3 linked regions of the Exiguobacterium sibiricum 7-3 genome follow. The protein of the gene in region 2 interacts with the protein of the main gene of each other region in a pairwise test. Links are inferred from orthologs where the notes say so. Each region holds a gene or a part of one and is shown on either strand. Other genes may lie near its edges.

The links.
Region 1: the proteins of P402_RS0101815 (region 2) and P402_RS0103870 interact in binary tests that used the Bacillus subtilis proteins (3 or more experiments, as listed by UniProt). The link is inferred for Exiguobacterium sibiricum 7-3 from one-to-one orthologs.
Region 3: the proteins of P402_RS0101815 (region 2) and P402_RS0114745 interact in binary tests that used the Bacillus subtilis proteins (3 or more experiments, as listed by UniProt). The link is inferred for Exiguobacterium sibiricum 7-3 from one-to-one orthologs.

What each region holds. Positions count from the first base shown.
Region 1 is NZ_KK211190.1:577,702-588,474, reverse strand. What follows is about bases 4,666-7,662. They hold P402_RS0103870 (ABC transporter permease), read left to right. Parts: upstream 4,666-5,561; coding sequence 5,562-6,764; downstream 6,765-7,662. Other genes in these bases: P402_RS0103860 (helix-turn-helix domain-containing protein), read right to left, coding at 7,383-7,662; P402_RS0103865 (hypothetical protein), read left to right, coding at 6,831-7,262; P402_RS0103875 (ABC transporter ATP-binding protein), read left to right, coding at 4,679-5,572. Outside these bases: P402_RS0103910 (Asp23/Gls24 family envelope stress response protein), read right to left, coding at 1-166; P402_RS0103905 (acyltransferase family protein), read right to left, coding at 218-1,285; P402_RS0103900 (SGNH/GDSL hydrolase family protein), read left to right, coding at 1,329-2,069; P402_RS0103890 (hypothetical protein), read left to right, coding at 2,433-2,906; P402_RS0103885 (alpha/beta hydrolase), read right to left, coding at 2,967-3,566; P402_RS0103880 (ring-cleaving dioxygenase), read right to left, coding at 3,563-4,501; more of P402_RS0103860, read right to left, coding at 7,663-8,012; P402_RS0103855 (ABC transporter permease), read right to left, coding at 8,038-9,972; P402_RS0103850 (ABC transporter ATP-binding protein), read right to left, coding at 9,938-10,702; P402_RS0103845 (sensor histidine kinase), read right to left, coding at 10,695-10,773.
Region 2 is NZ_KK211190.1:157,140-164,587, forward strand. What follows is about bases 3,512-7,251. They hold P402_RS0101815 (efflux RND transporter permease subunit), read left to right. Parts: upstream 3,512-3,889; coding sequence 3,890-7,051; downstream 7,052-7,251. Other genes in these bases: P402_RS0101810 (TetR/AcrR family transcriptional regulator), read left to right, coding at 3,512-3,845. Outside these bases: P402_RS0101790 (inorganic phosphate transporter), read right to left, coding at 1-655; P402_RS0101795 (DUF47 domain-containing protein), read right to left, coding at 672-1,289; cyclic di-AMP binding protein CbpA, read left to right, coding at 1,632-2,270; P402_RS0101805 (pyrroline-5-carboxylate reductase family protein), read left to right, coding at 2,329-3,096; more of P402_RS0101810, read left to right, coding at 3,288-3,511; P402_RS0101820 (C40 family peptidase), read left to right, coding at 7,269-7,448. UniProt on the Bacillus subtilis protein: Required for self-resistance to surfactin, an antimicrobial lipopeptide surfactant produced by B.subtilis. Also required for swarming motility.
Region 3 is NZ_KK211190.1:2,659,902-2,670,901, reverse strand. The notes cover bases 3,493-6,716. They hold P402_RS0114745 (MMPL family transporter), read left to right. Parts: upstream 3,493-3,846; coding sequence 3,847-6,516; downstream 6,517-6,716. Other genes in these bases: P402_RS0114740 (MBL fold metallo-hydrolase), read left to right, coding at 6,591-6,716; P402_RS0114750 (MarR family winged helix-turn-helix transcriptional regulator), read left to right, coding at 3,493-3,811. In the rest of the region: P402_RS0114780 (GGDEF domain-containing protein), read left to right, coding at 1-430; P402_RS0114775 (FusB/FusC family EF-G-binding protein), read right to left, coding at 484-1,116; P402_RS0114770 (hypothetical protein), read left to right, coding at 1,232-1,960; P402_RS0114765 (general stress protein), read left to right, coding at 2,039-2,488; P402_RS0114760 (universal stress protein), read left to right, coding at 2,518-2,967; P402_RS0114755 (hypothetical protein), read right to left, coding at 3,028-3,219; more of P402_RS0114750, read left to right, coding at 3,368-3,492; more of P402_RS0114740, read left to right, coding at 6,717-7,442; P402_RS17220 (hypothetical protein), read left to right, coding at 7,530-7,658; P402_RS0114730 (hypothetical protein), read left to right, coding at 7,777-8,481; P402_RS0114725 (ROK family transcriptional regulator), read left to right, coding at 8,638-9,786; P402_RS0114720 (hypothetical protein), read left to right, coding at 10,020-10,502; P402_RS0114715 (ABC transporter substrate-binding protein), read left to right, coding at 10,531-11,000.

The sequences.
Region 1 (10,773 bases), 420 kb from region 2 along the record:
CATCCTCGACCTTCACGAGTTTGACCATCTGTTTTTCCTGTAACTTCGAATCGTCTTGTGTAAAGGCAATCCCTTCGGTTTCTTGAACTGCTACCCCGGCAATCACTTCAATGACTTGTTGGGAAACGTTTACGACACCATCCGCATTGTTTAAGTTATATGACATACTTTCCACGCCCTTCATCTATTAATCGCTCTACCTTAAATTGTATAGCATTTAACCTTTTTTTGAAAGGTCTTGTCGTTCTTCGACGATTGGACGGATATCGATTTCAATCAGCGGACGCATCAGACGGACGACGAACGGATGGATAATCACGCCGACAATCAGCAAGGCAACACCGATGACGATGAGCAAGGCGAGCCAGGTTTGCGGCACGAAGGCTGTTGTCACGTATTGCCGCCATGCCATGACGAAGAAGACATGCAGCAGGTAGACATACAAGCTGAGCTCACCCGCCCGTGTCACGAGCGGCAGACGACGCATCGGAACGAGCATCATGAATCCAAGTGATGCTGTAATCGACAGGAAGTAGATGACACTGTGCTTCAACACTCCAATCCAAGCATCACTGTCATACTGTTCGACATACGGGAAGCGGTGTTTGAATGCATTCGCTAAAGCGACGATTTCTTGCGGCGTATCGCGCCATGCTTCATAAAGAAGGAAACCGATGACACTTGCGAATGCCAGTCCGCCAATTAACCGGACATTCATTCTCCGTTTGAAGTTTTTCGGCATCTCGAAAATCCGGATGAACTCATGTTCCGACAAGTAATTCCCGAGCAGGAAGTATGGATAGAACATGATCAATTTACGTAAGGCCAAAAAGCCTGTGTTTTCGAGTTCAAAGCCGTACAATAAAGCAAAGGCGAGTCCGAACCAGACATAACCGCGTAAATGGACGACATACGGTGTGACGATATACCAGACGACCATGACGAATAAATACCAGAGTGCCCAGTAGGGACGTAGCAGATGTGTTCCGAGATTTTGTCCGGACAACAACGGCAATCCTTCTCCAAACGTTGCCCATGAACCAATCAAAATTTGCCAGACACAATAGACGGCAAACAGTTGAATAACACGCAAGTACTTGTTTTCACGGAAAAAGTAGCCGCTTAAAATAATAAATAATGGCATGTGAAACGAATAAATGATCAAGTACACCGTTTCGAGTAATTTTCCATCGTAATCAAACCGTAAATCCGTCAGCATATGGCCAATCACTACGAAAATGACAAGGAATCCTTTGATATTATCAAACCACGGATTTCGATTCATGTTACACTACCCCTTATACTCCCTCGAAAGGAACGATTGTTTTATGAAAAAAGCACTAGTCATTCTCTCGGTCGTCGCAAACGTCGTCCTCCTCGCCTTATTGCTCGGACGCAAACCGATCGAGCTATTCGAGCAGGCCTTTCCTGCGACGAACACACAACCCATCACGACATTCCAATATACGAAAAATCCGAACTACGTCCGTTTGAATAGTCTCTTTCATACTTATCAATACCCAAAATCACCGAATTCTGTCATGCTCGGTGACTCGATGACGAATTTTGGTGATTGGCGGATCCTGCTCAATGATCCGACGATTGTCAATTTCGGGATTCCCGGTGATACGACGGAAGGATTTTTGACGCGGCTTGACCTGATTGTCGAGATGCAACCCAAACGTGTTTTCTTGATGGGTGGCATCAATGACATCCGTCACTTCACCCCGATTCCGACGATTACGGAAAACATGACGACGATCGTGACGACACTGCGAAAAAATAACATTGATGTCGTCATTCAGTCAACGTTACCCGTCGCACCAAAATATTCCGATTCGGTTCGCGTCAATCGTGACGTCGAAGCCTTGAACCGAAATCTTGAACAGCTTGCAGAATCTGCCGATATTCCCTTTGTTGATTTACGACCGGAGTTGACGAATCAGCAAGGTTATCTTCAAAACCGGATGACGTACGACGGTCTTCATTTGGTCGGTGGCGGCTACCTGCGATGGAGCGACGCTTTAAAACCGTTTGCGGAACGGATTCAGATTACGGAAAACAAATAAAAGGCAGTCGAAAAAAGGAGATTCCGATTTTTACGGAATCTCCTTTTTCGACGTTCATCTACGCGGTGACAGGCACCGTGTTATCAGTCTTCCTGGTTTTTAACACCCATATACGCGGCGACGCTCGATGCTGAAAATACAGCGATTGCGACGATACCGACTGCAATCCATACGACTTGATCCATCATTTCTCCCCCTTGTATGTAACCGTTCACTTTCTTTTTTTAGCGTACACGAAATTCGTCAAGAAAGAAACACATTTTCTATGTCTAACGACTAGACGTTTCGGGAAAAAGTAACTATAGTAGAAGGACAACTATAAATTGTCAGAAAATTCGATTATTTAACAAGGAGGTGATTCTGATGTCAACCCCAATCCTGAAACCCCGACTTCAGATCAAGCAACAACAACGAAGTATAGTCAACTTTAGTTATTGGTTCGTCATCGGTCTCATTGGATGGATGATGCTCAGTTTCGTAACTGGACTTCGAGACCGACTAGCAAACCTTCCCATCTACGAAAGCGTACCGCTTATGTTAGCTGTTCTCCTGGTAACCGGTGTTGTCCTGAAAATGGCCCGGGATGAATGGTGGATCCGGTATCTCAATCGTCAAACTCAATTTTACATCGGTCATGAAACGGTCGTGACCTGGTGCCTCATCATCGACAGCATGTGGTTAATCCGTAAACCGATGCGCCGCGAACTCCGTCATCTCTATCGACACATCACCCAAACGAAAGCATCACCAGAAGCCATCGAGACACTTGCAAACGAGCTTGTCGAACGTGGTATCCTCATCGTCTATTCCCGTCCTAAGAGCGACCATCCTGCTTGAACACAAAAAAAGCATGGAATGCCAGGACAGATTCCTGAATCCCATGCTTTTTTTGTGTTGTTATTTTTGAGCGATCCAGCTTGCTGCTGCTTCGATGGTCGGCATGACGAGCTGATGACCGTGGTTCGACCAGGTCACATCGACCGTAGCCCCCGCCTGTTCGAAAATCTCTTTTAAGTCTTCCGTTTCCGAAGCCGGGCAAATCGGATCATTGGTTCCAGCCCCGATAAAGATTCGCATCTGCGACGAATCTGGTAACGTCACGCCGCGACGCGGTACCATCGGATGAAGCAAGATCGCCTGTTCAAACAACCGTTCTTCGAACATCATGTTCGCCGCGATGTTCGCACCGTTCGAATAACCGACCGGGATGACGTCTTGAAGGGAAAAGTCATTTGTCCGGCTCATCTCTTTCACGAACTCAATCAAACGGGCTGTCCGAAGGGCAAGATCTGCTTCATCAAAGACCCCTTCCGCCAATCGTTTGAAGAATCGGGGCATCCCGTTTTCCGTCACCTCACCCCGGACCGACAGATAACCGGCCTCCGGATCGAGGAGTCGGACGAGTCCGACTAAATCCTGTTCGGTCCCGCCTGTTCCGTGTAATAAAAGAAAGATAGGTGCGCCTGGTCGTTTAGCCGGTTCAAATAAATGAATCATATGAGTCTCCCCTTTGGTAGTGTGATGGGTGCGACATGTCCTTCGATTGTCGCCCGGTGTGCTTCAAATTGTTCCGGTAATTTTAAGTCTTCTCCAAGTACCTCGAACGCTTCATCGACCGTAAATCCCGGATTGTCAGTCGCAATTTCATGCAGAATCCGTCCCCGGTCATGGAAGTAGATCGATGTAAAGTAATTCCGGTCCTTCACTTCCGTCGTCATCAATCCGAATGTATTGATTTGTTTCATCCAGTCCAGTTGTTGTGCCTGATCGTCGGCCCGCCATGCAATATGATGGACTGTCCCGGCACCCGGACGGCCAGCCGATACGTTCGTATGCAAAATATCGATGGTATTGCCGAAGTCGCCTTCCGCTTCATAACGATCCATCGTCTCGGAACGTTTCGCAATCGTTAATCCGAACGCTTCCGTCAAGAGACGTGCCGTATCTGCCGGATCGTGCGACAACAAGGTCGCACCGGCAAATCCTTTGATGGCGACGTCCGTTGATATCCCGTCGATTTCGAAGCGGCTGTTTGCTCCTTTGCTTCGTTCGACCAGTTCAATCTGTAATCCGTGCGGATCTTGGAAGGCGAGTTGTTTTTCTCCGAAGCGTTCTGCTTCTTCGAAAGTCACCTGTTTTTCAGTTAAACGATTTTTCCAAAAGTCATAACTACCTGTCGGAATGGCATATGCCGTCGTACCGACTTGCCCCGCCCCGACTTGCCCTTGCTGAATGCCTTCAAACGGGAAGAAGGTGATGATCGTTCCGGGTGCACCCGATTCATTGCCAAAATAAAAGTGATAAGTTCCCGGATCATCAAAGTTGACCGTTTTCTTGACGAATCGTAATCCGAGCGTCGTGCCGTAAAAATCGAGATTTTCCTGTGGATTACCGACCATTGCCGTAATATGATGAATGCCTTTTGTTTTCATATGCGTTCACGCCCCCTTCTCTTCATTTCCTTTAACACAATAATAGTAACTAATTTACTAAAAGTAAACAATTATGCTTGAGTCATCGTTTTGGAACCTTTTTCCCATTTTCTCGTAAAGACAATAGACACTTGAACTTGATTATGTATTTCATTTGAATGAAGGAGGACTGATTCCATGCTTGAAATTAAAGCCATCACCAAACGATTTGGTGCGTTCACAGCCGTCGATGATTTATCATTCGAAGTACCGGAAGGACAGATTTTCGGATTACTCGGAGCAAACGGTGCCGGAAAAACAACGACGTTCCGGATGTTACTCGGTTTATTACAACCGACGGAAGGATCCATCACCTGGAAAGGACAACCGATTCCTTTATCTAAAATCGGTTATCTTCCCGAAGAACGCGGATTATACCCGAAAATCCGTGTCGATGAACAATTGATTTTTTTAGCCGAACTACGTGATATGAAACGAAAAGATGCCAAACACTCTTTACTCGAATGGCTCAACTACTTCCAAATCCCACAGTATGAAAAGATGCGCGTCGAACAATTATCGAAAGGAAATCAACAGAAGATCCAGTTGATTTCTGCCGTCCTACATAAACCTGACTTGCTGATTTTAGATGAACCATTCAGCGGACTCGATCCCGTCAATGTCGAACAACTGAAAAAAGCGGTTCGGAAACTGACGGCAGAAGGCACGACCATCGTCTTCTCAAGCCACCGGATGGATCATGTCGAAGAACTGTGCGAACACGTCGCCATTCTCGATCACGGGAAACCGGTCGTCGCCGGTTATCTTCCGGAGATCAAGGCAGGATACGGCAAGACACGTGTTTTGTTGACGACGGATGCGCCTGCCCTGCTTTGGGATGCGTTGCCGGGCATCCTTCAAGTCGAATCGGACGGAACCGGTCACAGTTTACAAGTCGAATCAAAAGAAGCTGCCGACTCCCTGCTCCGTCATTTGATTACAAAAGGATTCCATGTCGAACGATTCGTTTGGGATCAATTATCCCTGCAAGACATCTTCATCGAGGAGGTTGGAAAACGTTATGAACCGTAAATTCCTGACATTGTATCGTTTTAGTCTGTTTCAAAAATTACGGGCGAAAAGTTTTCTCATCTCGACCGTCCTGATGATTGTGTTCCTCGTCGGATTCAGCAACATCGAGCGGATCATCGACTGGTTCTCAGGAGACGATCCGAAAATCGCAGTCGTCAGCTCCCTCGAGGCTCCAATCATTCCTGTCTTAAAAGAGGTCGGCATCAAAACAAAGATCACCGAAAAAGACTATTCCCTGAAACAGGCACGACAAGTCGTTGACAAAGGAACGTATGACGCAGTCGCCTTATTGTCTGATGATCCGTACCGGGTGACGTTAATCAGTGCTAGTCCAGAACAGGAGTTGCAGACACAATTGTCTACTGCTTTAAAACAAGTCCGCGACCAGACGATCATCACTAAAGCCGATGTCGATCCGGCATTACTTGCTTCGCTTGCCGCTCCGATCGACGTTAAACAGGAATTGACATCGACCGGCGGTAAAAGCGAGGACGAATTATTCGCTGCGTCTGCTCTCGTCTATGTGTTGCTGTTCCTGATGTACTTTACGATTGCCATCTACGGCGGCATGATCGTGACGGAAATCGCCAATGAAAAATCATCACGTGTCATGGAATTGTTGATTTCTGCTGCCAGTCCGATTCAGCATATGTTGGCGAAAATCACATCGATTGCCACCGTCAGCCTGATTCAATTGTCGTTACTCGTCGGAGTCGGCTATTACAGTGCCCAAAGCAGCAGTCTGTTTGATCAGCTGTCGCTTGATTCGCTGAGCGTCAAGACGATTGTTTATCTGTTCGTCTTTTTCTTACTCGGTTATCTGCTGTATGCGACGCTCCTCGCTGCACTCGGTTCGCTCGTCAGTCGGGTTGAAGATGCCCAACAGGTCACCTTGCCGGTCATCATGTTGATTGTCGCCGCTTTCACGGTATCGATTTTCAGTTTGAATGCTCCCACGAACCAGGCAGTCGTCATCCTGTCATTCGTGCCGTTCTTTACCCCGATGTTGATGTTCTTGCGCGTCATGCTGACGGAAGTCCCGGTCTGGCAAGTTGCTTTATCCCTCATCCTGATGGGGATCAGTATCGCACTCGCTCTGTTTGTCGGAACACGATTCTATCGCGGGGGTGTCCTCTTTTATGGATCAAATCCGTTGAAGCAACTGCGTCGTATTTTAGGTGGACGCCAGTAGTAGTTTACAAGACGAACCGTTTCCGCTATCGTTAGGTGAGAAAAAGCCTTGAGGAGGAATTACGTTATGCGGTCTCGTTTTTGGGCAGCGATTTTATTCACAGCTGCCGCCATCGTCTCGTCCCTTGTCATGTTCACGAAATTTCCACAAGCAAGTGAGACATGGAAGCTGGTCCTCGCTTACGGCGGAGTGACATTCATCGTCAGTTTATTTTATTGGTCTTTCGTCGCTGTACGCGTCCAGTCCTCTCGTTTATACGGTAGTTGGATCGGCGTTTTTATCGGCGGAACGACGGTGTTACTCGTTTGTGTCGCTCGTTTCCTGATTCGCGGAGACTTCATGATGATTTTAAAATGGCAGGCCATGCTTGGTAGTCTGACTTTAAACTTCGGTTATGTCGGCTGGGTGCTTGTCATCGCCAATGCCCTCATCGGTTTCTTGATTGGACGGACACGACAAAAAGGACGCCGGTCACCACGTCCTGCGCCACAGCGTTAATCCATTTAAAAGTTAATCCATCTAAAAACAGAACTGACTTGAACGTCAGTGTTCATACAAACGAGGAAGACGGATATTACATCCGCCTTCCTCGTTTGTTTATCTTTCCATTCGAATCGTTTACTTCCGGTGATAACGTGCCCGGTCAACTGATTGACTGAACTTCGTATAACAATCGGTTGCTGTCGTCTCGGTTTCTTCCGTCAGACGGTTGAGGTATTCATCGAGTTGAAGCATCGTCGGGAGTTTGTCCGCAAACAGTTCGAACGTCTCGGTCGCCTCTTCCCGTTGCAATTCCCCCGCCTCCATGACTGCTTCCACTAATTCGTGAAAAATCCGCTGTTCCGTCGCATTCATCGTCTGTTCAATCCGTTTGACGTCTTCGTCATACATTAAATCGAACAGGCGCATCCGTTCTTCCAGTTGTTGTTCAATCATCGTTTCGTCTTGTCCCATCGTCTGTTCATACGCCAATCGCATTTCTTCGAGCGGCGTTCTTTCCTGCATGACGAACTTCAAGGACTCCCCGGTCCAGATGTGTCGTGCCAAGTAACTGGAGTCGATATGCAGGGCCTCCGCCAAAGATTCGATATACGCTTTCGTTGGATAGACTTCGCTGAGTTCCGTACGACGAATAAAATAGGGTGCAACCCCAAGATTTCCCGCCAACTGGTCGATTGAAATTCCGGCACGTTCTCGTAAGATTCGGATGCGGTCACCGTATCCCCGGTAAGGTGAATGGTCCAGCATGTTATCCCTCCTCGCTATGCTATTATCATACCCTTGAATCGGGTATCGGATACATCGAACTTTCGCACGATTTTTTCAGCAGATGCCGCGGATAGCGGACCCATAAAGGCAAGATACTGATGAAATAACAGCAGGTGACGATTCCGATCCAAACAAAGGACAAAGGAAGAAATGGACCGATTTTCAGTCCCTCTTCCGATAAGATGACCTGAAAGAGCAACCAGGCATGGAAGATGGAAATGAAGTATGGGACCATCAAAACGGTACCGTATTTCACGAACAGGAACCGACGGATACTCCGTTTACTGAAACCGAGTGCAAATAACGTCTTTAAGCGTTTTTGTTCACGTTCTGCCGTCATCTGCATCCAGACGTGCAAGAAACTTGCGTTGATGACAAACAGCCAGATCGTCAACAGGATGACGACAAACGAGACCAGGCGGATGATGCGAATCCCGTCCAGTTTGTCTTCCGTCTCATTGATTATCTGGTACGGAACCGGAGTTTTTTTGCCGAGCTCTGCTTTGGACTGAATTTCCCGGACAATCGACATCCAACGGGTCCAGCGGTCCGTCCCGTAATCGGCATACGATGGTGTATCAAAGACCCGGATATGGAATACTGGACGATCCATCATGGCAAAAGCACGGTCACTGACGACGAATAGTGTTTCAATCCGGTCATTGTATCCGAATAACAGACGATGTTCCGCCATCGGTTCAAGTTGGTAGCCGGCTTGCTTCATCTCGGCTTTTGCTTTTTGCATCGTCGGTGTCACTTCCTTGACTTGAACCGGACGGGCCGGAATCATGAAGGTCTGTTTGTCCGTCAACAGCGTCCGTTGCTCGTGACCTAGATGCTTCATCAGTTCGTTATAATCCGATAACGGAATCATGTACCGGGTCTTGACTCCTTTGAGCCGGACATCCTGCCGGTATTTGTCCGGAAACGTTTTTACCATCGTCCGTTCCAGTTTTTCCAGACGCTCGGACGGGACGGCAACTTCTTCGTAATAGACCAGTCCGAATTGATTGTTCGACGAGAGATCAAATCCGATCAGCTGAAAGATAAAGACGAGACCGACGGCCGTCAACGCACAGGAGGTCAAGATTGTCCCCAGCGCGACCAGCGTACTGTTCGTCTTTAACTGAATCGCGATTTCCGAGACGATTAACTTTCGTAACGACAACCGTCGCGGACGATACAGTTTGAGTACCATCGGGATGACATGACGACAGAAAAAGAACGAGCCGACGAAGATGATGAAAGGAAAGAAGAGCAGAAAGATATCTTGTTGTGTCAGCGCCATGAAATATCCATAAAAGAGGATGAGCACTGCCACTCCCTGCATCGTAAGACCAAAGCGGATCCGAAAGCGCGAATGGGACCGGACAGGACGGTCTGGACGGAATTTATAAATCGCGAGGACTGTCGCAATCAACAGTGTCAGTAGTGCACCTGCGATCAATACTAAAAAGGAGGTGATAGAAATCTCAATCGTCAGCCGCGGTAAGAACATGACTTTTTCAATCGAGAGTAACATCAGTTTCGTCAGGACAACCCCCAGCGTGATGCCGCCCGTAATGGCCAAACCACCAACAATCAGGATTTCAATCATAAAATATTTTAAAAAATGGGAAAAGCCGCTTCCGAGCGTCCGCATAATCCGTAAATCATTTTTCCGGTGTTCGAGCATCGTATACGTCGTCGAATAAATAAACAGGATACTAAAAAATAAGATGATGACTTCAGCAATGAACACAAATACCATCGTCAGTTCGATGACCTGATTCAGTTGGCTTAAGACTTTGGCGATATTCTGAAACGATTCGCTGACGACGAGATTCCAGTAACTCGTCGCAATCGTCATCGCGACGATGATCGTCAATGCGTATCCGTAGTAGAGACGCTGATACCGCTTGATGTTACGTAGGGCGTATTGCAGATAAGTGATGTTCATCCCCTCCTAATAACGAGAGCGACTCAATGACACGCTGAAAGAACACCCGGCGTGGTTCATCCCGGAACAATTCCGTCTGAATGCTGCCGTCTTTCAGGAACAGGACGTGATTACAATACGATGCCACTGTCGGATCATGAGTGACGATGACCATTGTCATACCTGCAGCATTCAATTCCGCCAGTAACTCCATGACGTGTTTCGTCGCCTGAAAATCAAGAGCCCCCGTCGGTTCGTCCGCGAGCATCAGACGCGGCGCGTGAATCAGGGCGCGCCCGATTGCTGTCCGTTGCCGTTGCCCGCCGGACACTTCATCGACTTGTTTATCGAGCAATTCATCAATCTGCAACCGTTTCGCGAGATGTTGCATCTCTTCCCGGGCTTCCTTCGTTTTTTTACCGCTGAGCATCAAGGGGACGAGCATATTTTCAGCCACCGTCAACGAATCCAGCAGATTGAACTCCTGAAAGATGATCCCGAGCGTCTCACGCCGAAAGCGGGTTGTCTCTTTCCGTTTGAACGTTGCCGTATCAATACCTTCAATCAAGATGGATCCCCAACTTGGTTGATCGAGCGTCGCCAGCAGATTGATCAAGGTTGATTTCCCACTGCCGGATGGTCCCATGACGGCGACCATTTCCCCTTCTTCGACCCGGAAATTGATATCCGTCAACGGTTGTTCCGTCACTTTTCCGGGATAGACTTTTCCTAACTGTTTGACTTCAATCATCTTGTTTCCCTCCTACAAGCGTGAGACGACAGGTCGTTCCAACACCTTCCGTGCTGTCGAGTTCAATCGTA
Region 2 (7,448 bases):
AAAGTGCGACTTCGTGATCGGTTTGGAAACCGGATGAAATAAGGGCGAGCGTGATGATACCCATCGCTTTTTGTGCATCATTCGTTCCGTGTGTGTACGATTGAAGAGCTGCTGTTGCGATTTGCATATGACGGAAACGACGATTCGTCTTCGCCAAGTTTCCTTTTTTGAAAACTACTTTAAAGATGCCGTAAACGATAAATCCAAGAGTGAAGGCAAGAATCGGTGAAATGATCAGTGCCTGAACGATTTTTAAAATTCCTTTTGCTTCGATTCCGCCAAAGCCGACAGATGCGATAGCCGCACCGGCGATTGAACCGATCAATGTGTGCGAAGAACTAGACGGAATACCGAAATACCACGTCAAGAGGTTCCAGGCGATAGCAGAAAGTAAAGCAGCAATGACGACATAACTTCCGTGCTCAAGCGTCGAAGGATCGACGATATCACTGGAAATTGTTTTAGCGACGCCAGTAAACGTGATTGCACCTAAAAAATTCATCGTCGCGGCAAGAATGATAGCGTGACGTGGTTTCAAAGCACGAGTCGACACCGAAGTCGCAATCGAGTTCGCTGTATCGTGGAAACCATTAATGAAGTCGAAGCTAAGTGCGAGAATGACGATTATGGCGGTGATGATAAAAAGACTATCCATCTCGTTAGCTCCTCACTTATGCGTTTTTCATGATGATCGTTTCAATGACGTTTGCTGCATCCTGGCAGTAATCGGCGATTGACTCGAGCGACTCATAAATTTCTTTGTATTGAATGATTTTGATTGGATCTGTTTCTGTTGCGAACAATGCTTTGATTGATTTACGACGCAAGTTATCGCAGATCGTTTCCTGTTCTTTTACTTTGATAACGTGTTCACGCATCGGTTGGAGTTTACGTGCGACTAACAAATCCATAGATAAAGCGAGCTCATTAACGGCAATGTGGATCTCATCCACAAAACGGATCATATGCTCGTCTGCTTTTACGATATTGTAAATTTCGAAAATAGCTGAACATTCTTCAAAACCATCGAGGACATCGTCAAGTGAGTTAGCAAGCGCTAATAAATCTTCCCGGTCGATTGGTGTAATGAACGCGTTGTTCAAATCGATGATCAGTTGATGCATCAGATCGTCACCAGCTGTTTCAAAATCTTTTACTTTATGGGCGAATTCTTTGACATCGGCAATACCATTGATTTTAAAGTCGACGAAAAATTGTGACGTTCGTTGCAGGTGTCCTGCAATCTCAGATAATTTAACCGCGAATGGATCTTGTTTTTTACTGAACATTTCTTCTGCCTCCATATTAAGAACAAGAATAGAATAGTGAAGTGACTTCACGAGTTCGATTGTATCAGACGCTATTGTAAAAGAATACAACTATGTCCCGTCTTTACGAAATCTTAATAAATCTTAATACTAAGGGGATTGTTGAATTAATAAAGAATTAAAAATTGCGGAAATAAGATGGATTCGCTTATTAATCTTGAGGAAAATTGTGTTTTCTCTTGGCGCTTGTGAGGGAATAGAAGAAAAGCAGGAGAAGGAAGAGCGGAAGCGAATAAGAAATTAAGTTAGAGCGCCATGTAAATCAGGTATAATGATGTTAAAGGAAAGAGGAGGACGTTTTGTATGCTCGTTCAAAGTTTGTGTATTCCGAAACACCAGTGTGTCAAGATTTTAGAAACCGCTACGATTCGAGAAGCATTACAGACGCTAGAAGAAACAGGATATCGTTGTGTCCCGGTTCTTGATCAGACCGGTCAATTGTTCAAGGGGAACATTTACAAGATGCATATTTACCGCCACGGAATGAACGGTGGTAGCTTAGACGATAACGTCATGACGTTGATCAAAAACACCACGAAGTTCATCTACACAGGCAGTAACTTCTTTGAAGTCTTTTTCTCAATCAAAGAATTGCCTTACATCGCAGTCTTGAATGATGATGGACAGTTCTTCGGCATCTTACCACACGGAAAGATGCTTGGTATGCTCGAAGAAGCATGGAATCGTGATTCAGGCAGCTATATCTTAACGGTTGCACTCAGTGAACAAAAAGGTGCCCTTGAAAAGATCGCTAAAATCGTCAATAAGTACTCAACCGTGGCGAGTTTGATGACACTTGATGCGAAAAGCAGTGTCATGCGCCGGGTCTTGATCACATTACCGACGGACTGTGATGAGAAAACGAAAAAGAAAATCGTCAAGAAATTAAATGAAAAAGGACTCCGTGTCGTTGCTGTGGAAGACTTGGCAGTTCGTGTATAATGACTAGGAAATCTGAAGGGACCAGCAAGTGGTCCTTTTTTTGTTGGGAGGAATAAAAATGAAAATTTTAATGGTAGGGGCAGGTTCGATGAGCGAATCCTTAGTCAAAGGATGGCTTGATTCGGGTATATCCCCTCAAACGATCACGATGACCAATCGAACCGACCGGACACGTCTGTTCGCTCTGGCGGAGCAGTACGGTGTTCGGACGACGGCCGAGGAACAGGTCGAACAATTTGATGTCGTTGTTTTAGCCATGCAGCCGGACGGAGTTCTCGACTACATCAAACAACAGACTTGGACGGATCAGCTGGTGGTGTCCGTCGCCGCGCACATCACACCGTCAGACATCGAAGCATACGTTTCGTGTGGTGCTGTCTGTGCGATGCCGAATACACCCGTCGCCTTTCAGACAGGAATGACGGGCCTATGGTTTGGTGACCTCGTATCCGATAAGAAAAGACAACAAGCGACGGCATTGTTTGAACGAGTGGGTCAGACGGTTGAAACGAATGCGACAACGATGCCTTATTTGATGGCAGCAGCGGGATGCAGTCCTGCTTTCTTCTATGAAATCGCCGGCGCGATGACACCTGTATTAACGAAAGCAGGTTTTGATTCTTCTTCTGCCCGGAAAATCATTGCACAGGCGATGAAAGGATCGGCGGAACTATTATTGCATGAAGAACGTCCGACAGCGGAATTGATTGACGATGTAGCGGCTCCGGGTGGTCCGACGGATCGTGGAGTCCGCGTTCTGCGCGAGCATCACTTGGCACAAGCGATGCATGCTGCTTTGATGGAAAGTGCGCGGGAAGATAACTGAATATCATCTGAAACGTCTACCGGTTCTCGATTCGAAGAACGCAGGTAGGCGTTTTTTGATCAGATTCGACTCATATAATACGAAGCGTTTCACGTGAAACATTGATTTAATCTTGCAAAGTAGGGCAGAACACCGTATATTAAAAAAAGAAACCGTCCAGACGGTACAGTAAAATAGAAAGGAGAAAAATGATGGTCAGTACAAAAGCGTTAGAAACACGACGGCGAATCACGGATGCGACTGTTCAAGTCATGCTGACTCAAGGGTTTCCACAACTGACACTTGAAGAAGTGGCGAAACAGGCGAATGTCTCCAAAGGCGGATTGTTGTATCATTTTTCTTCCAAAGAAGAATTATTGATGGGTGTGATTGAAGAACAGGAACGGCGTCAGTTTCAGCAATATCAGACGTACCGGGAAGAGGGATTCGGTCCAATGGAAGCATTCGTCCTGTTGCAAGCACGGTGGGACGAAGAATTTTGCCTCGACATCGATACGGTATTGTTTTTGTTGTCCCTGTTAAAGGAAAATGCCGCTTTTGTGGAAGAACGAAAAAAGCAGGTCCATCAGTTTTTTGATCAGTTGATGGAACAAGCGGATCCTGTAGACGCGATGATGATTCGGTTTACGTTGGACGGGCTAAAGATGTCGGAACATTTTCAGTTCGGTCAACCTGCACCTGACGTACGACAGGCCTTGATTGAACGGTTATTGAAACAAGCACGCAAGATTGATCAAGCATCAAAATAATAAGGTGGAATTGAAAAAGAAGAGAGAGAAGGCGGATTTTTACCATGAAGCGTATCATTCAATTTTCAGTCAATAATAAGTTTGCCCTTTGGTTGCTGACGATTATCATCACAGTCGCCGGAATTTATGCCGGAACGACGATGAAACTCGAGACATTGCCGGATATCACGACACCAACCGTGTCCGTGACGACGATTTATCCGGGAGCAACACCGGAACAAGTACTCGATGAAGTCAGCCGTGAACTTGAAAGTAAGGTCGAGAATCTCGGCGGAGTCGAAACCGTCCGCTCGTCCTCTTTCCAGAATGCCTCAAATCTACAAATCGACTACAGCTTCAGTACAGACATGGACGAAGCGGAACAAAAAGTCAAAGAAGCATTGGCGAACGTGGAGTTACCGGAAGGCGCCCAGGAACCTCAAGTTTCCCGAATTTCCTTTGATGCCTTCCCGGTCATCGGATTTGCTGTATCGGACGAAAAACGTTCCTTGTCCGACTTGACCAAACTGGTCGAAAACGAACTTCAACCAAAACTCGAAGGAATCGAAGGCGCACAAACGGTTCAAATTGCCGGTCAAGAAATCCGCCGAATTGAGATCCGATTTGACGAAAAGAAACTGCAACAGTATGGATTGACGGAAGAAAACGTCAAACAACTGATTCAAGCGAATGATTCCCGCTTGGCACTTGGATTATATGAATTAGGTGATAAAGAACAGGCTGTTGTCCTCGATGGAAAGGCAACGACAGTCACTGAACTGAAAAATCTCCGTCTGCCTTACACACCACAAACAGCAACAGGACAAGCACCTGAAGCAGGCGCGGGACAAGGACAGACGCAAGCACCTGCGCAATCGGCGCCGACAGATGCGGCTTCGGCACAAGCCTCGAGTCCGGCAGCAGTTGCACCGACGCAAGTCCCGACCGTTAAATTATCGCAACTGGCGACGATTGAAGACAAAGGGATCGAAGAATCAATTTCCCGGTCAAACGGGGAACGTTCGATCGGCGTCCAGGTGACGAAATCACAAGACGCGAATACGGTCGAAGTCGTCAATGCGGTCAAAGAGACGATTAAAGACTTTGAGAAAGACAACGCTAGCGTAAAAGCATCGATCACACTCGACCAAGGGAAGCCGATTGAAGAATCGGTCTCAACGATGATCAGCAAAGCATTGATTGGTGCCTTGTTTGCCGTCGTCATCATTCTCTTGTTCCTGCGTAACATCAAATCAACGATCATTGCCGTTATCTCGATTCCATTATCTCTGCTGATGGCGATTTTAGTCTTGAAACAATTGGATATCTCTCTCAACATCATGACACTGGGTGCGATGACGGTTGCGATTGGTCGTGTCGTGGATGATTCGATTGTCGTCATTGAGAACATTTACCGTCGATTGACGGATCCAACTGAACCGTTAAAAGGGAAAGCGCTCATCATCGATGCGACACGTGAAGTCTTCATTCCGGTCGCTTCATCTACAATCGTCACGATTGCCGTCTTCCTGCCGCTTGGATTTGTCACAGGATTCGTCGGAGAACTGTTCCTTCCATTCGCCTTGACAGTCGTCTTTGCGCTCTTTGCCTCGTTGATCGTGGCGGTAACGGTTGTTCCGATGTTTGCTGACTCACTCTTTAAACGCGGAAAGGCACCAAAACCTGAAAAAGAAGATGGCGGAAAACTCGCCAATTGGTACCGGGGTGTACTAAATTGGTCATTGAATCATAAACTCGTCGTGTTTGGTCTCGCCGTCCTGCTGTTGATCGGCAGTTTCGCGCTTGTTCCAACAATCGGCGTCAACTTCTTGAATCAAGAAAGTGAAAAAACATTTTATGTGACCTATAATCCAAAACCGGGTCAAACACTTGATGATTCTTTAAAGGCAGCAGACCAGGCAGAAGCTTATTTTGACAAGCAAAGTGATATAGATAATCTTCAATTTACAGTCGGTGGAGAAAATCCATTAAATCCTGGAAATACAAAACAGGCTGTCTTCATTGCCCAGTATGATCCGGATACAGCCGATTTTGCAGATGTGAAGCAACAGGCAATCAAACAATTGAATAAAGAGATTCCGACAGGAGAATGGAAAGAACAGGACTTTAGTGGAGGAGCAGCTTCTTCTGGTGTCTCATACTCCGTTTATGCGAATTCCATCGACGATTTACAAACGATGACACCTAAATTCGTGAAAGCGATTGAAGGTGAATCGAAATACGTGCGTAAAGTAACAACCGACTTAAAAGAGTCGTATACGCAGTACACGTTCGAAGTCGATCAACAAAAAGCCGCTGAATTCGGTATCTCGACAGCGCAATTGGCACAAGGGATTGCCAATGTGCAGGGTGAAGAAAAACCACTTTCTACTATAAAAGTAGACGGCAAGGAACTTGATGTCATCGTTCCGAACGAACAGACGACATATGGTTCCATCAATGATTTACAAAAAACAGATGTCACGACGCCGCTTGGTGTCCGGAAACTGTCGGATTTCGTCTCCGTTAAAAAAGGGACGACACCGGATTCACTCAGTGAACGGGACGGCAAATTGGTCGCGACGGTCACTGCAGAATTAAAAACAGACAAAGCAACAGAAGCTTCACAAGCCATCGATAAAACAGTCAGAAAAATTGATCTTCCGACAGGTGTTTCGTATAAAGCAGGTGGTGTGACGGAGCAAATTCAAGAGTCGTTCACGCAACTCGGACTTGCGATGGCAGCAGCAGTCGCCATCGTCTACCTTGTTCTCGTCGTCACCTTTGGAGGCGCATTGACACCACTTGTCATCTTGTTCTCGCTTCCGTTTGCCATCATCGGCGGATTACTCGCGCTGTTGATTACAGGCGAAACGATTTCAGTATCTTCATTAATCGGTGCATTGATGTTGATCGGAATCGTCGTGACGAACGCCATCGTTCTGATTGATCGCGTCATTCACAAGGAAAAAGAAGGACTTGATACACGTGAAGCCTTGTTGGATGCATCAGGAACACGACTTCGTCCGATCTTGATGACAGCGCTCGCGACAATTGGCGCCCTATCACCATTGGCACTAGGTCTTGAAGGCGGTGCTTTGATTTCGAAAGGGCTCGGGGTGACGGTCATTGGCGGATTAACAAGTTCAACGTTATTAACCTTGTTGATTGTCCCGATCGTCTACGAATTCTTTGCACGGTTTCGGAAAAAGAAGTCAATGGATTAAGCGGACTTAGTCTTTCATCATTTAAGCAGGTATCATGAAACGGCTCCAGACTGCCATTTCATGACCTGTTTTTTTATTTGTTGCAAAATTGTTACGAAAAACTATCCCTGTTAATAAACTGTAACACGACGATAGAAAACAGCATGATAGGATAAAAACAGTAATTATCTGATAATTTAGTTTTTCACATAGACTTACTTACAAGGGAGATAGACGGATGAAAAGTTCATTTTTAGTTCGTGTCATCGTATTTGCAACGTTGCTCATCAGTAGTTTTGCCGCTGTTCCCCAACAAACGAAAGCCAGTGCATCCAAAAAAGTTGTCGTGGCAGTCGACGTGTTGAATGTCCGTTCACAAGCAACGACGACGGGTCAAAAGCTCGGTCAACTGAAATTA
Region 3 (11,000 bases), 2.5 Mb from region 2 along the record:
AGAGTTGCGGCGGGCAGAAATCCATCAACGTTTCGTCGGCTTGTATTTCATTGATATCGATCATTTTAAACAAGTGAATGATACATACGGCCATCATGTCGGAGACCAACTGATCATCGACATTGCCAACCGTCTTGAAAAACGATTACCGCATAACACGGTCATCTCGAGACAGGGTGGGGATGAATTTGTGGTGTTATTATTTGATGTGAAAGAGGAGTCGGACATCGAAGCATGCGGTCAACAGTTGATTGACTTGTTCGAGCGGCCGTTCATTCTCCAGGAGACACCGGTCTTCATGACCGCTAGCATCGGCGGTGCGATTTATCCGACCCACGCCACGTCGCGCACAGCCCTGATTGAGCAAGCAGATGTCGCGATGTATGAAGCAAAACGCCGCGGGAAAAATCAGTTTCATGTGGAAGTCTGATCCATCAAAAGAGGAGCGCCGATTCAACTCGGTCCGCTCCTCTTTTGTTGTTGTTACTTCATTTTAGCCAATAATTTTTCAAGAGACGTGGGATCCGTCACTTGCTCATTACAATGGTCACTGTCGATACAAATATAGTTGCCGACAGCCCGGTAGTGGTCAGCTGACTGATGCGTACGAGCAGAGACCAAAGTGACATCGCTATATTGATGACAGACCGTACAGATGCCTTTTTTTATGGTGGGAACGTAATGACCTTCGACGCCGATCCATTCTCCTTGAAGAGGATAGACAAAAAACTTCTTTTTGTTTCCGGTATCATTCCAGCTTAAATAGGTCGTCTTGAAAAAATCGAAGGAATGAAGCGGCGGATGCCGTAACTTCTTTGTTTTTCGAAATAGTTGTTGAAGTTGTGATTCCGTAATGGACGGAAAAGACGCGACGAGCGGTTGTATCTTCTCGATATACCGGATTAAATCAGCTTCCGACTTTACATTTCGCACGAGCATCAGCAATGCTTCTTGCTCCGCAGTCAGAACCGGAATCAGGTCAAAAATCTTTTGGGCGGCACTGTAGATAACAGCATCCAACACATCCGGATCATGGACTGTCGTCAGCTGTTGGGTCAATAAATCGACTTGGCTCCGGATGAAATTGTATTGAAACGGCTTAATGAAGGGTTCCATATGACATCGCTCCTTTGTAGTCCTCTATTCACTGAATCTCTTTTGTCAAAACGACATTTTCCTTGTTTCCGTCATTCGACAGGCGGGAAATGAATACCTGAGGAGGTGTCCGATCATGCAACCGTTAACCGGACTTCGTTTGTTGAACTTGATCAGTTTTTTATTTGTCCTCTTGGCCCGTGTCGTCTGGTATGATGCACCGGCAGGAGAACGTCTCGCAATCATGCCGGCACCGTTCATTGATGCGATTTTTGGCGTTGTCTATACGACCTTATTGATTTGGTGTATTCGACCGGTTCAGGCTTACCCGGCCGACCGGACATTGATTTTTGATATGAGCGGGTGGTTCATGCTGACGATGATCGGATATGGTGCCAGCAGCATCATCGGTCCGCCATGGGAGCTTGTCTTGACGACGATTTCTTTTATTGCTTTATGCATCATTTATATGAAAATTCAGCATCACCCGAACCGTTCCCCCTGGATGCGCTCACCGTTTTCAGTCTTTCTCGCCTGGTCGAGCATTCAGATTTTAATTCTGCCCTTTCGGATTTTGCGGGACTTTCGATTTGACGATCTATTCGGATTGACGACGTCGGAATGGGTCACGGTGATGCTGATTCTTTTTGCGCTTGGAGCCGCATTCTTTATTTTCGTTCATACCGATTGGGTATTCGGACTCGTCATGATCTGGTATTACATTGGTCTGTTCTTTAATGGACGATTGACAGACTTTCAACAGGGCATCACGATCTTCAGTGTCATCATTGTGACTGTAGCGGTGATTATCGTCTTTCGGAAACGTGAAAAATTGTTTGCGGAAGAAAAAAGACCGGTTTCGTAAGAAAACAACAGTTGATGACGTTGCTTTTGGTTTTTTGGGGTATATCCCTTATAGAAGTATAAAAGGGGGAAATGACCAATGGGGAAAAAACAGTTGATCGGTACGTACGAAAATGAGACGGATTTAATTCGCCAGATTGAAGATCTGCATTTTGCAGGATATTTAGAAGAAGATTTATACGTCGTCCTGCAGGATAAAACCGATATGGCGATGTTACGGGGGCAATCGGCCGCACAACTCGTTGCCGGGAAACGGACATTGTTCGAACGCTTTACCGGAAAACCGGTAACGGACGAGGAAACACGTGCCGCTTTTGATTCACTTGGTTTAGCGGACGGAGAGGTCGACAAGCATGTGGCGAGCGTTAAAAACGGTGCCTATGTCCTGCTTGCGGACGAAGAAGGGGCGAAACGCCCGGCACCTGAGCCGAAGAGTATTTTAGAGAGTGAACCGGAAGGCATTGAGGCGGAGCGGAAGCTTGATCACGAGAACCGGGCACTTGAGAATGAAAACGATCGGATGTTGTAAACGTGCCTGAGTGGAAAGGGTGAACAACGATGGAGAGTCACTATCATACAATTTTAGTCGCGGTCGATGGATCAAAGACGGCAGACTTAGCTTTCGAAAAAGCCGTCCAGTTCGCAAAACTCGATCAAGCAAAGCTCGTTATCGCACATGTCATTGATATCCAAACCTTTGCCAACGTCCGTGCCAACCAACGATTCATCGATCAAAACGTTACGGAGTACGCACAGGAACTTCTTGATAAATATCAAAAACGGGCGATTGAAGAAGGCGTAGCAGAGGTCGAACTGGTCATTGAAAGCGGGTCACCTAAGACCTTGATTCCGAAAGTTATCGCACCGCGTGTCGGAGCGGGACTGATCGTTTGTGGAGCCGTCGGGATGAATGCGATGGAACGAATCATGATTGGGAGTGTCTCTGAAAACATCTCCCGTTACGCCAAATGTGACATCTATATCGTTCGCCCGAAAACACTCAAATAAGTGCCAAAAAGCTACTTCGATGGTTAATCGAGGCAGCTTTTTTTTGTTCATTCTTTCGACTTATGTCAATAAATAATAAAACACGCCTAGAATAATCAAGATGACGGGCAACAATACCAAGTACATCCAGGACATGTTTTTCGCCGTTTGGCTGTTGCTGTAAGTTTCTTCGTTCCGACTCTGTCCGACCATCATTGTAAAAATAAGTCCAAGTACACAGATCACGAGTGCAATCCAAAATAATGCGGTCATGTGTTAATCCCCCTTTGTGTAGGATGTATGCTCTTCCATCATAACGAAGATTGGAATTGTATGTCAGGATATTTTGTGACAGTTTGGAGTTGACGCTATCTGGTTTAGGGGCTAAACTACTGGTATGAGTTTAGGGGGTAAACTAATCATGAAGGAAAATCTTCGGGAAGCCGTTCAGTTATTTGAAGAAGTGATGATTCATGGGACAGAACGTGTCTTGAAATCAGTGGATTCACCGGTTTGGCGTCTCTACTCACCAGAACAACTGCATTTGTTGAAGCTAGTCGATAAATATGGACCAATCGCTTCCGGACGGATTGCCGTCATCCAAGGTGTTCACAAAAGTGCGATTTCAAATCGTCTGAAAAAGTTAAATGAACACGGCTTGGTCGAAGTCGAACGTTCGGAAGATGATCACCGGACAAAACGGATCATTTTGACGGAAGCGGGAAAAGAAGTCGTCGAGGCCTCGGATCAAGCGATTTATAGTTATTTGGAACAATTGATTGATGGCAAGGTCGATGATGACGAAATCAAACAATTCATCGAGACATTCCGGAAAGTCAAAGCCATTTTAAAGATTGAAGATTAATTTAGAAAAATAGACACAGAAGAGGTGGAACGGGAATGCGACAAATCGTCAAATGGCGTTGGCCGATCGTAATCGTCTTGTTGCTTGCGACAGTCGGATTATTTTTAGCAGCACCAAACTTATCGAAACAAGCAGAAGATGCAGGTGCCATTCAGCTCGCGAGTGATACAGATTCACAACGGGCAGCGGATATTTTAAAAGCAGCCGGTGCAAGTGAAGAAACGATTTCGCTGGTCATTCCATTAAAGGAAGCCGTTACGAAAGAAGACCGGACGGAAATCGGTCAAATCGTCAAAGATTTAGAGAAGCTGGATAAACCGGTGACAGGAGTCCTGAATCCGTTTGAGAGTAAGGAAACGGAAGGACAATTGATTTCAAAAGACAAAAAAACAGTTCTCGTTCCGATTACCGTTGATGGTACGCAAGAAGAAATCACGGCACTCGCTGAAGATATCCGAAGTGACCTCTTACCGGACGATCGGACGATTTATCTGACGGGTGAATCACTCATCAATGCCGATGTGAACAAAAGTTCACAAGAAGGATTGAAACGAACGGAATTAATCACAGTCGGTCTGATTTTTGGTCTGTTGTTGATTGTCTTCCGTTCGATCGTCACACCATTCGTTCCATTATTTGCGGTTGGTGTAACTTATTTAATGAGTCAATCATTTGTCGCCTTTTTCGTTGATTGGTTCGGATTCCCGGTCTCGAACTTCACGCAGATTTTCCTGGTAGCGATTCTCTTCGGGATCGGGACGGATTACTGTATCCTGCTTCTGAGCCGGTATAAAGAAGAATTGACTGCCGGACATGATGTCGAGACAGCCATCGTCAATACCTATAAAACAGCGGGACGGACCCTTCTCATCAGTGGTCTTGCCGTCCTCGTCGGCTTCTCGGCGATTGGTTTCGCTGATTTCCCGATCTTTAAATCGTCGGTCGCCGTTGCAGTCGGAATCGCGGTCTTGTTACTGGTTCTCTTTACACTCGTCCCGTTTTTCATGGCGACGTTAAAAGAGAAATTGTTCTGGCCGTCAAAAAATGCGGCAAGTCATCAGGACAGTCGTTTATGGGCCCGATACGGTGGTTTATCGATTCGTCGTCCATTGCTTGCGATGGCCATCGTCGCTGTCGTAACAATCCCGACCTTGTTCACATACGATGACGATCTATCGTTCAACACCGTCGATGAGATTGGTGCAAAGTATGAGACGGTTAAAGGATTAAATGCCATTTCAGACGGATTTGGTGCCGGTGAGTCGTTACCGGTCAATATTATTCTGAAGGACGACCAAAACATCGTGACTGAAAAAACGGTTCCGTATGCAGAACAGTTGAGCCGTGAACTGGTCAAACTCGATGGTGTCAAAGCTGTCCGGTCGATTTCGCGTCCGACAGGCGATGTCATTGACGATTTATATGTCGATCAACAATTGAAACAAGTTGCATCTGGTCTGACGGATGCAAAAGATGGACTTGGTAAAGTCGGTCAAGGTCTTCAGACTGTGGAAGACAATTTACAGAATATCAGTGGTCAGATTCCGGCCGGTGACCAGGCGTCAGCGGGTGCAGCACAATTGCAACAAGCTGCAGATGGTCTTGGTCAAATCAATCAGCAGTTGGCGCTTGTCGGCCAAGGATTGCAGTCAGCAGAAAACATTCCGCAAACTGTCGGAACATTGACAGCGTTATCCGGTCAATTGACACAAATTCAAACGGGAATCGCACAAGCGGCAACCGGAATTGAAACGCAAGGCGCACAAGCCGGTCAACTCGGTAGCGGATTAACCCAACTGGCTGATGGTGTCGGATCTGCTAATAATGGTCTTGGTAAAATCGAAGACGGTTTGAAAGAAGCAGCCGATTTCCTAAAAGAGATGGGCAACTCCAAAACGATTCGCGGTACCGGGATGTTCATTCCAAAAGACACCTTATCGAGTAAAGACTTCGAGCCTGTCATCGACCGCTATACGATTGATGACAAAACCGGTCTGAAATTCGAAGTCATCCTGGACAATGATCCGTATTCACCGGAGGCAATCGAAACGGTCGCTGCCATCAAGAAAACGACAGCGAGTACACTGAAAGATACACCGCTTGAACAGGCACAAGTTGCGTATGGCGGTATCTCGAGCATCAACAGTGATTTAAATGATACGTCAAAAGCCGATTTCTCACGGACTGTCGTCATCATGATCATCAGTTTGTTTATCGTCCTTGCGATTATGTTCCGCTCATTGATCATGCCGTTGTTTATGATCGGTTCGCTTCTGTTGACGTACTATACGTCGGTATCGATTGCTGAACTGATTTTCGTCAATGGTCTCGGTTATGACGGCATCAGCTGGGCCGTTCCATTTTTCGGATTCGTCATGCTCGTTGCCTTAGGAATCGATTATTCGATCTTCCTGCTCGACCGGTTCCGGGAAGAAACGATTAATGGACTCGAGACAAATGAAGCGATGTATGTCTCGATGAAGAAAATGGGCTCCGTCATCATTACGGCTGCCATCATCCTTGCCGGAACATTTGGTGCGATGATGCCGTCGGGTGTTCTGAGTCTGGTTCAAATTGCGACGATCGTTATCACAGGTCTGCTCCTGTACGGATTGATTGTCTTACCGCTCCTGATTCCAGCGATCACGGTATCGTTCGGAAAAGGTGTCTGGTGGCCGTTCCGTCAAAAGCAAAATAAGAAGTAAGTTGATTCGACTGGTCCATCCGGACATCATCCGGATGGACTTTTTCGTTATACTACAAACAGGAGGCGATCAAGATGCAACAGTTTAAACAATTAACGAGCCGGATTTGGTATCAAACGCCCGTCAGTGAAACGGATCGGCCAATCGTTGCCGTCATTACGGGCGACGAGCGGAGTCTTGTGATTGATACCGGTAACTCCAGTCAGCACGCGACACTCTTTTTGGACGAGATAGAGAAACACGGGTTGAGACGGCCGGATCTCGTCGCATTGACCCACTGGCACTGGGATCATATTTTCGGTATGAAGCAGATGGCTGTACCGACGATTGCGACCAAACGGACCGTCGACGAGATGCGGAAGATGATGGACTATGACTGGTCGGACGAGGCGCTTGCGGAGCGGATCCAACAGGGGATTGAAATTCCGTTTTGTGCCGATGCGATCAAACTCGAGTTCGGGAAGGACCGGGAGATTGAAGTCATCTTGCCGACGATTCGTTTCTCGGGAGAACTTGAAATCGACCTTGGAGGCGTGACGTGTCTGTTACGGCAGGTCGAGAATGACCACTCACCAGGGAGTGCTCTTGTCTATATTCCGGAAGAACGGGTTTTATTTTTAGGAGATGCGATGTATGCCGACATCTTTTCTGCCAAGTGGAACTATACGGTGGGGCAGACGACCCGGTTACTGGATGTCATCGCCGAGTACGACGCTGACTATTATGTCTGGTCGCACGGCGAAGCGATGTCGAAGGGCGCGTTTGAGAAAGAGGTACACGTCTTACGCCAAATCATTGAAGTGACGCAACGAGCAGCAGGGCATCTACCGGAGATGCAGCGGCTGTACCGTGAGCTGGTCGGACGGGAACTGACGACAGACGAAGAAGAAACACTCGTATTTTTTGCAAATGGTGCGAAAAAATAATTAAAACAGCAGGTGCTGAACAGATCATTCGAGAATTCCTTATGTATAAGATAGAAAAAAATGGATTTTAGCAAAGGAGTTCTCGTAATGGATCGTAAGCCTGAAGATCGGAATGAAACGGCCAATCGTGTGTTTTTTGGAACAGCTAATATTTTCACGGTCCTTGTAGTGATTGGCTTTGCCTTATATCTGCTGTATCAATTTTTTGTGAAATGACGGATCATCCTGTAGCCCAGGGTGATTTTTTTCGTTTTAGGGGAGTGCAACGGAACCAGATATTGGGTAATTCAATACAAAGGACAAAATGAACTTTACGAAAAGGAGGCACTTCCCCATGAAACGCATCCAGATTGCCGACTTTGACCGTCGTATGCCGCCGCTTGAATTACGTGAAATGGACGATTATTATGAAACGATGTTTGTTCCCGACTATGATGAGGTGTATCAGTCAAACGAGATCCGAACGATTCAACTGGCTGATATTTATGTTAATTTAGCGATGACAAAAAGTGAGGTCCGGCTCGTTTCGGCTTTGTTTTTAAAACCGGTCGAGGTAGCAGATATCGTATCGTGGATGCAACTGTACACGATTAGTTTTGCGATCTCTGACGCATCCGGTTACTACGTGGAACAGGCGGATGAAATTTTAGAAATTGTGTTGTATCAAGGGAATCCAATCGTCATTGCAACCAGAGGAACAGACCGGTTGTATTATGACACCGAAGGAGCAATCGAGATGCGGCGGGAATCGAGTGAAGTGATGGGGAAAAAGCCATTGCTGTATTTGAACGGTGAGGCATGGTATGGCGTGCCGCGACTTGAATTTAATCCGAATCAAGATGAACTGCATGTCAACGGAACGTTTTTATTTGCCGACTATATGGATGTTTATCAGGGACGGGTCGGTTTTTTCCGGAACACCGATCCAGCATTACCGATTGTGCTGTTGGTCGGAGAAGCCATCATCGAAATGGAACTGACCGAAAATGCAGACGGAAGTCGTGTCTTAGTCATTGAACAGCCGTATGATGAAGCGTGACTAAAAACAGGATGAGGTCGTGTGAATTCACCGAGCGTTTTCGGAAAAGTTAAATCGCAACGAATCTTTGGGTAACCATGAAATCCCTTACAAAATATGCGAGAATAGATATAGAGACAAGAATGGAAGGGATGCGGGACGAACATGGTTAAAGAGATGCCACGAAATTCAAAGTGGATGCGTTCCTACAATCGGGCACTTGTATTACGTTTGATTCGGATGTATCAACCGATTTCACGAGTGGAACTGGCACAACAAACAAAACTGACGAAACCGACCGTTTCGAACATCGTCGGAGAACTGATTGCGGATCAACTCGTGACAGAGCGTGAACTCGGTGTTTCAAACGGTGGACGAAAGCCGATTCTGCTCGAACTCGTGGCGAAAGAACAATATGTCATCGGGATTGATGCGACAAGTCACCGCTTCATCGGAGTCATCGCGGATTTAAGCGGAAATACGATTCACGAAGTGGAAACGATGGGTAAATTTGATACAAACGAAGAATTAATGCAGGCTGTCGTTCTGTTGTGTGAAGAACTGATTGAGGCGACGGAGCAGGTCGGAACGATTCACGGCATCGGAATATCCGTTCACGGGATGGTCAATCCGGAGACCGGAGTGATTTTATTTGCCCCTCGTTTTCATCTCCATGATGTGGCATTAAAGGAACATTTGGAAAATCGGTTTGCGTACCCTGTTTTTATCGAAAACGATGTCCGGGCTCTCGCTTCATTCGAATTGTTATTCGGAGAAGGCGTCGGGGTCGACCAATTTTTCTATCTGTATGCCGGAGAAGGAATCGGAGGGGCGTATGTCCTGGACGGGAAGCTGATTGACGGCGAAAATCACATTACAGGTGAGGTCGGGCATATGCGACTTGATTTGGATGGCCCGATTTGCTCCTGCGGGAATCGGGGATGTCTCGAAGCATTGGCTGGGGAAAAAGCGTTGTTGCGTGATTTTGAAGCCATTGACCCGCAAGTCAAGACACTGGCGGAACTGAGAAAACGTCTGACGGACGGGGATCCGTACGCGAAAGCCGCGTACCACCGGGCGGGTGAATACATCGGAATCGGTGTCCTGAATACGATTCATCTGATCAATCCGAAGCGGATTTTACTTGGAGGACCGATGTTTGAACTGGCTCCTTCCATCGTCGATCAAATCAAAGAACGGGTCGAACACACGGCCTTGACGACGGCTTCACGTGAAACCGATGTTAAGATGGTTCCCTGGAGTGAAAAACAAGGGGCACTCAGTGCAGCGGCACTCGCAACAAACAGTATTTTTCAAACCATTTAAAATGCAGCTTGCTGGGTTACGGTGTTTTCACCGGATCCGGCAAGCTTTTTTTGTGAAAAGAACGAAGAAAAAATATTTTTTGAAACCGTTTACAAAACAAAACAGCATGTGCTATAGTTTTCTTAAAGTTAGATAATAAATTTAATTTACTAAGTTTTCATCAACCAGTGGAGGTGGATGCAGACCGGCAGGGACCGGTTAAGCTGAAACAGAAAGAAGGGGGCGTCGCGCAGATGGAAACAGAGGATTTATGGGTTTCCTACCGTGAAGCTTTCGGGCGTTACGGAGCAATCCGTGGCTTTTACGTGAACCGTTTGACAGGAGATATGACGGAACAACAGCCGGGAGATAAGCGGTCTGCAGATCAAGACGGCGTTCTCGTTCGGCCACGACAAGATGGAGTCTTTCAATTTCGAATGTCGTCCGTACAAGGGGTACTGACGATTCGATCTTCAGAACTTCATCTTCGAAAAAATGAGAACGGATACATTGAATTACGGGTGTTGATGCAACACATGCGCACAGCCGGTTGTTTGACGCTCGGTGGAGAATTTTATCTGTTCGTGACACCGGAAGTGGACACGTTAGACTACCGTCTGCGACTGATTGCACGAGTCTTGATTCAACTCCAACGGATGCCGATTGGCATGGAAGTCATCGAACAATGGTGTCAACACGCACAGCTTGAAGGGCAACAGCTTAGAAAGTACGCTTGACCACTCACATACAAAGGGGATCACTCACATGAAATTCAAAAAAACCAAAGTACTCGCAGCTGCATCAGTTCTGACATTATCGGCATTACTTGCCGCTTGTGGTGGCGAAGATGAAAAACAGGCGACAACAAAAGACGGAAAAACCGTCATTTCCTGGTGGGGTTGGGCACCTCAGCCTGAAGCCGGTAAGGAAGTCGTCGATGCCTTCAACAAATCACAAGACAAATATGTCGTCGAGTTCAAACGTTACAGCGAAGACTATGAAAAACAACTTCAAGTCGCGATGTTATCTGGTAAGGGACCAGACATCATCGGTCTGAAAGAACCAATGATCCAGCAGTACAAAGACCGTGTCGTGCCAGTCGATTCTTACATGGATAAAGCAGCCGGCAAAGGATGGAAAGACAAATTCGTCGAGCTCGGCATCGATCAAACGACGATTGACGGTAAACAATATGCGGTCCCAATCGGCTTTACGGGTCAAGCCTACTTGATGTA